2 regions of the Arthrobacter sp. UCD-GKA genome follow, and region 1 is predicted to be linked to the other one. Evidence: riboswitches for the same ligand, from Rfam matches in the RefSeq annotation. Region 1 holds a riboswitch; the other holds the start of a gene.

Region 1 (6,859 bases):
GTGATGCTGCTGTTCTGGATTGGTTTGCAGTCGAACAGCATGCTGGTGACCAACGGTGGCGACACCATTTTCCGCATCACCCTTTCATTCTTGATTTTTGCGAATCTGAGCAAGCATTGGTCGGTCGATGCCTGGCTGCAGAAGCGGCGTGGCCACCGAAAGTCCTATACACAGAAGCACTTCCCGGTTCCCCTGTGGCTGGGGGCGGGCCTCCACAACACCGCCTTGATGCTGTGCTGCTACCAAATCATGCTGGTCTATGTGAACTCGGGCATCTTCAAGCTGATGGGCAAGGAATGGCTCGAGGGCAGTGCCTTGTACTACTCCCTGAACCTGGATGCCTTCCAGGTTGTTCCGCTTCTGAGCGAGCTTGCCTGGCAGATCACGCCGGCCGTGTTGGTGGCAACGTGGGTATCCATCTACTTCCAGCTGCTCTTCCCGGTGCTGCTGCTGTGGAAGTACACCCGCTATCTTTCCCTCGTCCTGCTCCTGGGCATGCACGTCGGGATCGGATTCTTCATGGGGCTTTGGTCGTTCTCCTTGGCGATGATCGCCCTGGACATGCTCTTTGTGCGCGACAGTTCCTGGGAAAAGGCCGGAAATTGGGTCCGTCGCACCAACACCAAGGCCAAACAGATTCTCCGGTCCGAGATTGGCCTGCCCCCTGTGCCAAGGAGCATTCCGCCCAGGCCGGAACAGTTCGCCAACGCGGGCAGCAGCAGCACGGCTTCCGAGTGAACCCAGGGAATTCATCGCCCGTGGTTCTGCAGATTCGTGGGGAATTCGACCGGTGTTGGCAATCGGTAAAGATTGATGCCCGACTTCATTGAGCAATATTGGGCCCGGTTGGAGCAATGATCCTGGAACTTCCCTGCCACCGGTTCTCCGTTGGGAGGCGTGTCCCGGCGAAAAGTATCGTCTGCTGGACATTGCCGTGCTAGGACCGAATTCGATTTTCAAGCCTGGCCGGGCCTTGGCGATCCCCAGATCCCGCCCGCGTCGGAATTGTGGCTACTTGACCCGACGCGTCCGTCCGAATGCCAGATACGCGATGGGCCCGAGGAAATTGATGAACGAGGCCGCGGCCCACGCGCCCTTTGCCCCACGGACCTCGGCCGCCGGACGTTTGACGAGATCGCGCAAGGCAACGAACTGGAGTGCCAACTGCGTGATGCCCAGGATGGCGACGCGCCAGCGTGATACGACAGAAAGTTCGTTCCAGGACTTGTTCCGGCTCATGGTTCTCCTCTGTTGCGACAACGGCTGTGACAGCTTCACTACCGCGTTATTGGCTATCCATTCCCATCGTAGTCGCCGTCTAATGGAACTGGTCCCGGAGTCTTTCCATCTCACGCCGATCTTTCTTCGTGGGCCGGCCTGCGCCCCTGTCCCTCACGGGAACCTGGGGGATGACTTCCTTGGGTCGGACAGGCGTGTGGTCGATGTAGCAACGGGTAGCGATGTCCGCTCCCACCCTTTTGGCGATCACAGCGGTCACTTCCAGGGTGCGGTCGAATCCCGATTGCCTGACCCTGATGGTGTCACCGGGTACAACGATCTGGGCGGCCTTGGCGGGCTTGTCGTTCAACCGCACATGACCGGCACGGCACGCGGTGGTTGCCGCGGAACGGGTCTTGTAGATCCGGATCGACCATAGCCAGGCGTCGATTCTGACAGCCTTTGTTTCCTGCTTCATGCCGCCAGTCTAGTCAGCGCGGGGACTTCGCCGCGGTTGTTGCAACACACCTGTGCCGGCTCAGGCAAGTGCGTTGTCGCAGGCGGTGACGAGCCTGGCCTGGACATCGGCGGGAACCTTGTCGCCTGAGGCCGCCACATCATCGAGTGCACTGACGATTTCCTGGGGCAGGCCACCCTCGCGGACCGCGTCCACCATGGACGAGACGACCTTGAGGTCGGAGGCGTTGATGCTGCCGTCCTTGATCGGTGCACACACCTTCTTGATGAGCTCCTTCTTTGCCCCATCGGCCAGCTGGGTTGCTGCCGAGGACGCCGCGGAGGAAGCGGTGTCGGCGATGGTCGCGCAACCGCTCACGGAGAGCAGCAGGACGGCAGCGGAAAGGAGCAAGGCATTTTTGGAACGTGAAAATCTCATGCGTTCCATCGTAGTGGCTCGAAGGTGGGAGAACGCCGGGAACTCCGAGGCCTCCCACCTGCGGGCACGGGCGATCAGCCCGAAACCGGTACGTTCTCCAGACGTGCAGGCCTGGACAGGCCCAGGGTTTCGCGCAGGGTCCTGCCCGGGTATGACGTGCGGAAAAGGCCACGTGCCTGCAAGATCGGCACCACGAGTGCCACGAAGTCATCTAGCCCCGCCGGGAAGCTGGGGCACATGAGATTGAAGCCGTCGCAGGCACCTGTGGTGAACCACTCCTCGATTTCGTCGGCGACCTCGGTGGGCGTGCCGATCATGGTGGCATGGCCGCCGCCGGCCGCCAGGAATCCCAGCAACTCGCGAAGCGTGGGCTGCTTCGTTTCGATGATGCGTTGCACCGTGAGGTAGCGGCCCTGCGGTCCGGAGAACCCTTCGGCCGGCGGCAGCCCAGGCACCGGCCCATCCAAAGGATGCGAGGTGTAGTCCTGGCCCGTGAACATGTTCAGTTGGGTGATGGCCGAGTCGAGATCCAGGTAGGAATCCAAAGCGGCCTTCTTTTCCCGGGCTTCCTCCCGGCTCGCCCCGATGTAGGTGACCAGCCCGGGAAGGATAGGCACCGAATTCCCGGCCCGCCCCACAAGTTCCAACCGCCTCCGCATGTCCGCGGCATATTCCAGGGCCGATTCCCGGTCCCAGGAAACCGAGTAGATCGCTTCGGCGTACCGGGCGGCAAAGGAACGCCCGGCCTCCGAGGATCCGGCCTGGAAAAGCACCGGACGCCCCTGCGGGCACCGCGGGACGGTCAGCGGGCCGGCAACCGTGAAATGGTTGCCGCGGTGGTTGATCGGGCGGATCTGGGAGGGATCGAGGTATTGGCCGGCCTCACGGTCGACCACCAGTGCCGAATCCGACCACGAATCCCACAGTCCCTGCACCGCGTCCATGAACTCCTCGGCACGTTCGTAGCGTTGTGCGTGCCCCGGCAAGGCATCCATCCCGTGGTTGCGGGCCTCGGCGTCGAACATGGAGGTCACCACGTTGATGCCCGAGCGGCCCGCACTGATGTGGTCGAGGGACGCCAGCAGCCGGGCGACATGGAACGGGGTGTAGAAGCTCGCAGAGATCGTGGTGACCAGACCAATATGCTCGGTGGCCCGCGCCATGGCGCTCAGCGCGGTCACCGGTTCGAGGAACCAGGGGATTCCCGCCGCGTACTCGTGGTTGACGCTTTGCCCGTCGGCAAAGAACACCGCATCCAGGCAACCACGTTCGGCCAGCCGGGCCAGTTCCTCGTAGTAGGCGATGTCGCCGACGCGGTCGGCGCTGGAGTCGGGGTGGCGCCACCCCATGGTGTGGTGGCCGGCACCGTAGATGAAGGCGTTCAGGTGCAGTTGGCGTGTCGAATCCATGGTTTTGCCCTCCTCCTAATTCATCACCAGGCCGCCGTCGACCACCAGGTTCTGCCCGGTCACCGCCCGCGACCAGGGCGAGGCAAAGAGCAGGGCGGCATCGGCGAACTCCGCCGGGGAGGTGACCCGGCGCAGGGGAGTGGAACCGGCAATCAGGTCAAAGACCTCCTCCGGGGTGGCCGCCGAGGCATCGGTGGTGCGCAGCAGGCCTCCGGAGATCATGTTGACGCGGATGTTCTCGGGGCCCAGGTCCGACGCGAACGTGCGGGTCAGCGACAGCAGTGCCGCCTTGGCCGCGGTGTAGTCGTGGTACGGGACCACGGGGTTCTGGAAGAGGTTCGTTCCGATGTTGACGATGTTGCCGAAGCCTGCGGATTTCATGCCCGGCAAGGTCGCCTGGATGGTGTTCAATGCTCCGCCGATGATGCCGGTGAATTGCGCCCCGAATTCCGTGTACCCGATCCCGTCCGCCTTGGAGCGGGCATCGCCGTTGAAGGAAAAGTCCGGCAGGGCATTGTTGATCACCGTGGTGATAGGGGCGCCAAAGTGTTCCTGCGCAGTGGCGACCAGCTCGGCGACCTGTTCGGGTTCCGAGACGTCGGCTCGTATCGCAATCGCGCGATCCTCCCCGAACTCTGCGGCCAGTTCCTGGGCCCCGGCCTCACTGGAGCGGTAGTTCAGCACGAGCCGTGCGCCCTCGCGGGCGAAGGCGCGGGCCAGGTCGGTGCCCAGGCCGCGGCCGGCACCGGTGACAAGTACGATTTGGTCCTTGATGAGCATTCTCTTGCACCTTTCGTTGGAGCGAAAGGATGCCATGGAACTGCCACGAGGTACCCAAAAGCGGGGCGCCACCATGCGTCATGCCGGACCGGCATCCCTTCGCTCGGATTATCGAGATCAGGTTCAACGGGTCTATCTCTCAGCCGCCAGGCGGCACCCCGTGTCGAGTCCTACGGCCAACCTAGCACCGCCCCAAGCCAATCCCCAATCAGCGACGCCGTGCCGGTCGTACTGCTGGTGTTCGCCCCGGTCATGAAGCCGAATGCATGCGCCCGCCCTGGATGATCGTGCGCGGCCGGGACTCGTCATAGAGCACCGAGGCATCCTCGAAGGGATTTCCGTCCAGCAGCAGCGCATCCCCGGCCATGCCCGGGGCCAGGCGTCCAAGTGTCGGTTCCTGCAGCAGCGCGGCGTTCACGCTCGTGGCCGAGCGCAGCGTCTCAAAGACCCCCACGGCCTCGATCTGCAGGGCCAAGCCGTTGAGCTGCTCATCCGCAAGGTCTCCCATCAGGTCCGAGCCGAAGCCCACCGGGATGCCGGCGGCCAGCGCAAGCTTGATGGCCTCGCCGCCGGCGGTGAGGACCTCCAGGTTCTTGGCCTTGGAGACCTCCGACAGGCCGACCTCGTCCCCGCGGCGGTCCATGGCCGCGTAGGCGGCCAGCGTGGGCACCAGATAGGCACCGTGCTCGGCCATCAACGCTGCGGTGCGCGCATCGAGCAGGTTGCCGTGCTCGATCGAACGCACGCCGTTGCGCACCGAGTGGGCAATGGCCGCTGGCGAGTAGGCGTGGGCCGCGACGTAGGAACCCCGGCGGGTTGCCTCGGCGACCACCACGGCGATTTCCTCGTCCGAGTACTGCGGGATGGCCAGCGGGTCTGTCAGCGAGACCACGCCGCCGCTGGCCATCATCTTGATGGCGTGGGCGCCGGTGCGCAGGCGTTCGCGCACGGCCACGCGCAGCGGCTCGATCCCGTCGACGACCTCGCACATGTGGCCGTGGCCGAAGCAGACATCCACGTCCGCCTCGCGCGGGTCGCCGTGCCCGCCGGTCTGGCTCAGCGCCGGGCCGGTGTAGAAGTAGCGCGGGGAGTCCAGCAACCCGGCTTTGATGGCGCTGGACAGGCCGATGTCCCCGCCTGCGACGTCACGCACGGTGGTGAAGCCGCGGGACAGGGCCTCGCCCAGGCGCTTGGCCCCGGCCAGGGCCGCGAAGGAGAGCGGGCCGCGCTCGTTGCGGAATCCGTCAAGGGAGATTGCATAGGCGTGGAAGTGGGCATCGATGAGCCCGGGGACCAGGACCTTGCCGGCGGCGTCGAGCAGCTCACCTTCTTCCTGGGCGCCGATGGCCGTGATAAGTCCATCCTTGAAGGTCACGTTGCCGCGGACGAGCTCAGGATTTTCGCCGTCAAAGACCAGCGCATCGGTGACGGTCAGGACAGATGCGGGGCTCATGCCTTGGCCCCTGCCTGTGCTGCCATCCAGGCTTCGATGCCGTTGGCATCGATCGGCAGCGGGTCCGAAAGGTTCTCGTGGCCGGTGGCGGTGACCAACAGGTCGTCCTCCAGGCGCACGCCCATGCCGCGCAGTTCCGGCGGGACCATTTCGTCGTGCTGGTGGAAATAGAGGCCGGGTTCCACGGTGAGCACCATGTTTTCCTGTAGCACCGCACCTTGGTATTCCTCGTAGGAAGCGGAGGAGCAGTCGTGCACGTCCAGGCCCAGGTGGTGGCCCACCCCGCAGACCAGCCAGCGGCGGTGGTGCTGGCCGGCAGGGGAGAGCGCCTCGTCGACGGAAACCGGGAGCATGTCCCAGTCGCTCAGGCCGTTGGCGATGACCTCCATGATGGAGGTGTGGAAGGCGGTGAAGTCCTTGCCGGGGGTGATCTGGGCCAGGCCGGCGCGGTGCGCCTTTTCCACCAGGTCGTGGACCTCGCGCTGGGCGGTGGTGAAGCGGCCGTTGGCCGGGAAGGTGCGGGTGACATCCGCGGTGTAGAAGCTGTTCTCCTCCACTCCCATGTCCAGCAGCAGCATCTCGGATTCGACGACCGGTCCGTCGCAGCGAACCCAGTGAAGCGTCGGTGCATGGTGGGCGGAACCCACGATGGTGGCATAGCCCGGGCCGTGTCCGTGGTGGCGGGCGACCCGGTCGAAGGTGCCCTGCAACCAGCGTTCCCCGCCGCCGGCGATGGCGGTGGGGATCTGGTTGATGACCTGGGAGAAGCCCTCGATGGTGTGGGTGACGGAGTTGCGCAGCTCGGTGATCTCCCATGCGTCCTTCAGCAGCCGCAGCTCGGCCAGTGTGCGGCGAAGCACCGCCGACGGCTTCAGGGAATGCGTCGCCACCATGGAGGATCCAAGGTTGCCGGCGGCCTCGGCGCCGGAAAGCCGGGCCAGCGCCTCGTCCAGCGCACCGAGCGGGGAGGTTGGAAGGCCCAGGGCCGCTTCCCAGTGGGTGGGACCGTGGGCGGCACCGACCCAGAGTTCGCCGTGCGCGGCGCTGGTGAAGAACGCAGGGTCCCCTGGCAGTGCCGGGGCCGGGACGAAGAGTCGGTAATCG
Region 2 (6,859 bases), on a different contig from region 1:
AGCCGGCAACCATGGCCGGCTACGTGGACACGGCCGAGGACAACGGCGGGGTGCACCTGAACTCCGGCATCCCCAACCACGCGTTCCACCTCTTCGCCACCGCGCTGGGCGGCAACGCCTGGGAAACCGCCGGGTCCCTGTGGTTCAACGTGATTGCCACCCGCTCATTGCCGCAGGACGCGGACTTCGGCACCTTCGCCGAACAGACCCTGCTCCAGGCCCGCCGCGACCACGGAGCCGGCTCCTCCGTCGAGCGGGCCCTGGCCGAAGCCTGGGACGCCGTCGGGGTCGAACCCGTCGTCCGGGAGGCCGTCCATGGCTGAGAACCGCGACGATGTGCTGGTCATCCGCGTGGCCCGCTCCGGCGGGGTCGCCGGGATTCCCCGCACCGGGATCCTGGAACTCCACGCGCAGGACCCCGGGCACGAACAGGAAGCCTCCTGGATCAGCATCGCCCGCGACGCCCTGGATGAGCTGCGGGCGCTGGAGCAGGCCAAGGCACCGTCACCGGTGCGCGATGCGTTCACCTGGTCGCTGAGCATCGACGGGGAAGACCATTCGGTGCCTGACACCCTGCTCACCGGCCCGGCCCGGACCCTGGCCGAACACGTCATTGCGCTCCCGCGCCGCTGAATGCCCGACGCCCAACGACGTGGGCGGGGCGCCGTCGGGCAATCAATGAGAAACTGGTGCCATGGCCCATCCTCGCGCCGGGACCCCGGCACTGCCCCAAGACCTGATCGACCTTTCAGCGGTGCGCGACGCGTACTTCGACATCCACCCGGATCCGTCCGACCCCGCACAGCGCGTGGCCTTCGGCACCTCCGGACACCGCGGCACCTCGATGAACGGCTCCTTCAACGAGGACCACATCGCCGCCATCACCCAGGGAATCGTCGAATACCGGCGCGCCGCGGGCATCACCGGCCCGCTGTTTGTCGGCAAGGACACCCACGCGCTCTCGGATCCCGCACAGGACACGGTGCTGGAGGTGCTGGCCGGCAACGACGTGCCGATCCTCGCCGACGCGCGCACCGGCTGGACCCCCACCCCCGCCCTGAGCCACGCCATCCTGGCGCACAACGCCAACCCCGATGCGCCGCGCGCCGACGGCATCATCATCACCCCCTCGCACAACCCGCCGGCCGACGGCGGGCTGAAGTACAACCCGCCGCACGGCGGACCGGCCGACACCGATGCCACGTCCTGGATCGCGAACCGCGCCAACGAGCTGCTGGAGGCCAAGCTGGACGGGGTCAAGCGCACCTCGCTGGGCGCCGCGCGCCTGGGTGGCAAGATCGGTGCCTTCGACTTCCTCGCCTCCTACGTCGACGACCTGCCCTCGGTGCTGGATCTCGACGCGATCCGCGCCTCGGGGCTGCGCATCGGCGCGGACCCGATGGGCGGTGCCGCGGTGGACTACTGGGGCGCGATCGCCGAGCGGCACCGGCTGGATTTGACCGTGGTGAACCCCGGGGTGGACCCGCGCTTTGCGTTCATGACCCTGGACACCGACGGGAAGATCCGCATGGATTGCTCCTCGGCCCACGCGATGGCCTCGCTGGTCGCCGCGCGCGACGCCTATGACATCTCCACGGGCAACGACGCGGACGCCGACCGCCATGGCATCGTCACCCCGGATGCCGGGCTGATGAACCCCAACCACTTCCTGGCCGTGGCCATCGAATACCTCTACACCCACCGCACCGGCTGGTCCACGGACGCCGGGATCGGCAAGACCCTGGTGTCCTCCTCGATGATCGACAGGGTGGCCGCGAAGCTTGGGCGCACCCTGGTGGAGGTCCCGGTGGGCTTCAAGTGGTTCGTGCCGGGCCTGCTGAACGGAACCGGTGCCTTCGGCGGCGAGGAATCGGCCGGTGCCTCGTTCCTGCGCCGCGACGGGCGCACCTGGACCACCGACAAGGACGGGATCCTGCTGGCGCTGCTGGCCAGCGAGATCACCGCGGTCACCGGCTCCTCCCCGTCCAAGCACTACGCGGCGCTGGCCGCCGAGCACGGGGCCCCCAGCTATGCGCGCCTGGACGCCGCCGCGGACCGGGACCAGAGGGCCCGTCTGGCGAACCTGTCCGCCAGCGACGTCACCGCCGATTCGCTGGCCGGTGAAAAGATCACCGCGCGGCTGACCGAGGCGCCGGGCAACGGGGCAAAGATCGGCGGGCTGAAGGTCACCACCCAAAACGCCTGGTTCGCCGCGCGCCCCTCGGGCACCGAGGACAAGTACAAGATCTACGCCGAGTCGTTCCTGGGCGCCGAGCACCTGGCCCGGGTGCAGGACGAGGCCAGGACCATCGTGGACACCGTCCTGGGCTGAGCCAGGTGGTGCGGGGCGGGCGCGGCCACACCGCACCCGCCCCGAAACAGCCGACCACCTACAGGTATGCGATCCCGGGCATGTCTACATCAGGCGTTTGATGATCTTTGACTTGGCCCAGGTGTACGGCGGGTAGACGGCCTTGAGCGTGTCCACCACCGTGGTCTTGCCCATCACCGCGCGCATCTGCGAGAGCCGCTCGAACCCATGCCGCCCGTGGTAGGCACCCATGCCGGAGGCTCCCACGCCCCCGAACGGAAGCGAGGGGACGGCCAGGTGCAGGCTCGGCGCGTTGTGCACGATGGCCCCGGCGCGCACCTGGTCCCCGAAGGACGACTGCAGCCGCGGGTTCTCGGAAAACAGGTAGGCGACCAGCGGGGTGGGACGCGCGTTGATGAAGCGAACGGCGGCATCGAAGCTGTCCACCGCGATGACCGGCAGGATCGGGCCGAAGATCTCCTCGCGCAGCAGGGCCGAGTCCGGGTGCACGTTGGTGATCACCGTCGGTTCGATCTGCAGCGTGTCCTCGTCGTACCCGCCTCCGACGACCACGTCCCCGTCGCCCAGCATGGCCACCAGGCGCTGGAAGTGCGCCGTGTTCACGATCCGCCCGTAGTCGCGGCTGGCCAGCGGATTCTTCCCGTAGAACCCCGTGATGGCCTTTGACAGCTGCTTTTCCAGGTTCCGCGCCGCGTCCCCCACCGCCAGCACGTAGTCCGGCGCCACGCAGGTCTGCCCGGCATTCATGAACTTCCCGAACGCCAGCCGGCGGGCGACCGCCGCCGAGGACCCGTCCATGACCACGGCCGGGGACTTGCCGCCCAGCTCCAGGGTCACCGGGGTCAGGTGCTCGGCCGCCGCGCGGGCCACGATCTTCCCCACGCGTTCCCCGCCGGTGTAGAAGATGTGGTCGAAGTGTTGTTCCAGCAGGACCTTGGAGGTCGACGCGCCGCCCTGGACCACGGCGCACGCCCGCCGGTCCATGAATTGCGGAACGAGCCGCCCGAGCAGCGCGCTGGTGGCCGGGGCCAGCTCCGAGGGCTTGAGCACCGTGACGTTGCCGGCGGCAATGGAGGCGACCAGCGGGGCGAGGATCAATTGCAGCGGGTAGTTCCAGGCACCGATGACCAGCACCACGCCCAGCGGCTGCGGCTCGATCTTGGCTGCCGCCGGGTGCAGCGCGAGCGGGATCTTGACCGCCTTGGACTCCATCCATTCGGAGAGGTGCAGCTGCGCGTGGTCGATTTCGGCACGCACCATGTCGACCTCGGTCATCCTCGCCTCGGCCCCGCTCTTGCCCAGGTCATCGGCCAGCGCATCGACGAAGTCCTGCTCGTGCGCCTCCAGCATCCGCTCCAGGGCCTTGAGCTGGGAGGCGCGGAAGCGCCGCGGGTGGGCCAGCCGGGTGGCGACCACGTCGTGCATCGAAGCGACGATCTCCACGATGTTTTCAGGCGACTCGGGCACCACCGGCGGCAGCTCGAGCTCGCTCAGTGCGCGCGACTCGCGCGGCGCGGTGGATGGATGCGGATTCTCGGTGATGCCCATGCCTAGAGCGTATACGGCGTGCGCGTGGGCCGCGACAGGCCGCGACGCGCAGTTGACGCCCCGCCCGTGCGGTGGGATAGGCTCGCGCCTAGTGACACGGGGTGTCGGCGCGCCAGCGATCCGACTGAGATAAGACCCGTAGAACCTGAACTAGTTCGTACTAGCGGAGGGATGTTGCTCATGGGATCCATGGCGCCTTCAATTGTTTTTTCACCCGGCGAGCTCGCCGATGCCCTGGGCGCGCTGCGCGCCTCCACCCCCTTGGTGCAGGTGTTGACCAACACCGTGGTCACCAACTTCACCGCCAACGTGCTGCTGGCCGCCGGGGCCTCCCCCGCGATGGTCGACGTGCCCGGGGAGGCCGGCGGATTCGCGTCGGTGGCCTCCGCGGTGCTGGTGAACCTGGGCACCCCCCATTCCGAGCAGCGCGCCGCCATGGCCGAGGCGGTGGCCGCCGCCAACGCCGCGGAAACCGGCTGGGTGCTGGATCCGGTGGCCGTCGGGTCGCTGCGCGTGCGCACCGACTTCGCCCTGGGACTGCGCGATGTCTCCCCCACGGTGATCCGCGGCAACGCCTCGGAGATCATGGTGCTCGCCGAGGCCGGGTCCGGCGGGCGCGGGGTGGAGGCCACCGACACGGTCGATTCGGCCGCCGCCGCGGCCCGCTCCCTGGCCTTGCGCAGCGGCGCCGTGGTGGCCGTCTCCGGGGAGGCGGACCTGGTGACCGACGGGGCGCGCACCATCTACGTTCATGGCGGAAGCAAGATGCTCACCCTGGTGACCGGCGGCGGGTGCGCGCTGGGCGCGATCTGCGCGGCCTTCCTGCCCGTGGTCCGGGACCCGCTGTTGGCCACCGTCGCGGCCCACGCGTTCTACTCCGCCGCCGCCGAACGGGCCGCAGCGGCAAGCTCGGGGCCGGGAAGCTTCGCTGTGCATTTCCTCGACGCCCTGCACGCGCTGGCCCCGGCCGACCTCGCGGCCACGGCGGTGCTGTCCTGATGGCCTCCGGAATCTACCTGGTCCTCGACTCGAATTCCACCGCCGGACGCCCGCTCGAAGACATCGCCGCCGCAGCGGTGGCCGGCGGGATCACCACGATCCAGCTGCGCTGCAAGGACCTGCCCGCCGGGGAATTCGTCGACACCGTGGAAAGCTGCGCCAAGCACACCTCCGGGCGGGCCACCCTGCTGGTCAACGACCGCATCGACGTGTACCTGGCCGCACGGGCCCGCGGCGCCGACGTGCAGGGTGTGCACATCGGCCAATCAGACATCCCCGCGGACCTGGTCCGCACGCTGATCGGGCCGCACGCCGTGCTCGGGCTATCCGCCTCCACCGCCGGCGAGATCGACGCGGCCAACGAACTCAACGCGCTTGCCCCGGGCACCATCGACTACCTGGGCGTCGGCGCCGTGCATGCGACCCCGACGAAGAAGGACCACCCGGAGCCGCTGGGCTACGGGGGCCTGGCCGCCGCCGTGGCCCGCAGCAATGCACCCGTGGTCGCCATCGGCGGGCTCGACGCCACCGACGTCCCGGCCGTTCGGTCCGCCGGGGCCGCCTCGATGGCCGTGGTGCGGGCGATCTGCGCCGCGGATGACCCGCGCGCCGCAACCGCCGACCTGATCAGCCTCTGGGAAGGGGAAACGCCATGAACACCATGAATTCCACCAAGAACATCCTGTCCATCGCCGGCTCCGACCCCTCCGGGGGCGCCGGGATCCAGGCCGACCTGAAGTCCATCGCGGCCGCCGGCGGCTACGGGATGGCGGCGGTCAGCGCGCTGACCGCCCAAAACACCCGCGGCGTGCGCGCCGTGCACGTGCCCCCGGCCGGCTTCCTCACCGAGCAGCTGCTTGCGATCTCCGAGGACATCTCCATCGACGCGATCAAGATCGGGATGCTGGCCAACGCCCAGGTCATCGACGAGCTGGGAACCTGGCTGGCCACAATCCGCGGTGCCGCCGGCGCCCCCGGCGCCCCCGGCGGACGCGTGCCGGCCGTCGTGCTTGACCCGGTGATGGTGGCCACCAGCGGGGATTCGCTGCTGGATGCGGCCGCCGATGCGGCGCTGCGCCGGCTCTTCATCCATGCCGACGTGATCACCCCCAACATCCCCGAGCTCGCGGTGCTGGCCCGCGGCCCCGAGGCCACCGACTGGGACTCGGCGGTGTCCCAGGCACGCATGCTCGCGGCGGAATACGACGTGCTGGTGCTGGCCAAGGGCGGGCACCTGGCCACCCAGCGCTGCCGCGACGCGCTCATCGACGCCGGCGGGGTGCTGCTAGAGGTCGAATCCGAGCGCCACGCCACCGGCAACACGCACGGCACCGGCTGCTCGCTCTCGGCCGCACTGGCCACGCATTACGCGCGCACCGGGAACTGGGGCACGGCGCTGCGCCGTGCCAAGGACTGGCTGTCCGATGCCATCTCCCGCGCGGACGAGCTGTCCGTCGGATCCGGGCACGGCCCGGTCAACCACTTCGCCGCGCTCTGGGACGGGGTGCGCCCGGCGCAGGCCGGGGACCCGCTGGCGCAGTGGTGGGAACGGATCGCCCCGATCCGCGCGGGCATCGACGAGCTGGGCTTCATCCGCGCCCTGAAGGACGGGTCGCTGGCCCGGGCCCACTTCGAGGACTACCTGGGCCAGGACGCCCTGTACCTGCGCACCTATGCGCGGTCCATGTCGCGGGCCGCGGAACTGGCCCCGGACACCGCCTCGCAGCGCTTCTGGGCGGCGGCCGCCAGCGGCTGCCTCGAGGAGGAGCTGAAGCTGCACCGCGGGCGGCTCGACGAACGGGTCCCGGAGCCCTCGGCAACCACCACCGCGTACCTGAACCACCTGCTGGCCGCCGGGGACGACTATGCGGTGCTCACCGCCGCGTTGCTGCCCTGCTTCTGGATCTACCAGGACACCGGCACCCGGTTGGCCGCGGCCAACCACGACCGCCACCCGTACGCCGACTGGCTGGCCACCTA

What was found. A riboswitch is a leader RNA that binds a small molecule or an ion and turns the genes downstream of it on or off. The one in region 1 is predicted to bind thiamine pyrophosphate.
Positions count from the first base shown of each region.
Region 2: it holds a riboswitch for thiamine pyrophosphate, as region 1 does, so the genes downstream of both, thiM (hydroxyethylthiazole kinase) here and BLJ79_RS06395 (3-oxoacyl-ACP reductase) in region 1, are expected to answer to the same signal.

Region 1 is NZ_MOLR01000004.1:17,235-24,093, reverse strand. Features, by position in the region: gene BLJ79_RS06420 (HTTM domain-containing protein) at 1-738, shown strand, start outside; gene BLJ79_RS06415 (PLDc N-terminal domain-containing protein) at 1,012-1,239, opposite strand; gene BLJ79_RS06410 (RNA-binding S4 domain-containing protein) at 1,319-1,696, opposite strand; gene BLJ79_RS06405 (hypothetical protein) at 1,757-2,113, opposite strand; gene BLJ79_RS06400 (LLM class flavin-dependent oxidoreductase) at 2,188-3,522, opposite strand; gene BLJ79_RS06395 (3-oxoacyl-ACP reductase) at 3,538-4,302, opposite strand; TPP riboswitch at 4,380-4,473, opposite strand; gene BLJ79_RS06390 (metal-dependent hydrolase family protein) at 4,553-5,755, opposite strand; gene BLJ79_RS06385 (aminopeptidase P family protein) at 5,752-6,859, opposite strand, start outside.
Region 2 is NZ_MOLR01000012.1:67,891-74,749, reverse strand. Features, by position in the region: gene BLJ79_RS18495 (M4 family metallopeptidase) at 1-323, shown strand, start outside; gene BLJ79_RS18490 (protealysin inhibitor emfourin) at 316-633, shown strand; gene pgm (phosphoglucomutase (alpha-D-glucose-1,6-bisphosphate-dependent)) at 695-2,332, shown strand; gene BLJ79_RS18480 (aldehyde dehydrogenase family protein) at 2,417-3,880, opposite strand; TPP riboswitch at 3,968-4,069, shown strand; gene thiM (hydroxyethylthiazole kinase) at 4,061-4,879, shown strand; gene thiE (thiamine phosphate synthase) at 4,879-5,535, shown strand; gene thiD (bifunctional hydroxymethylpyrimidine kinase/phosphomethylpyrimidine kinase) at 5,532-6,859, shown strand, end outside.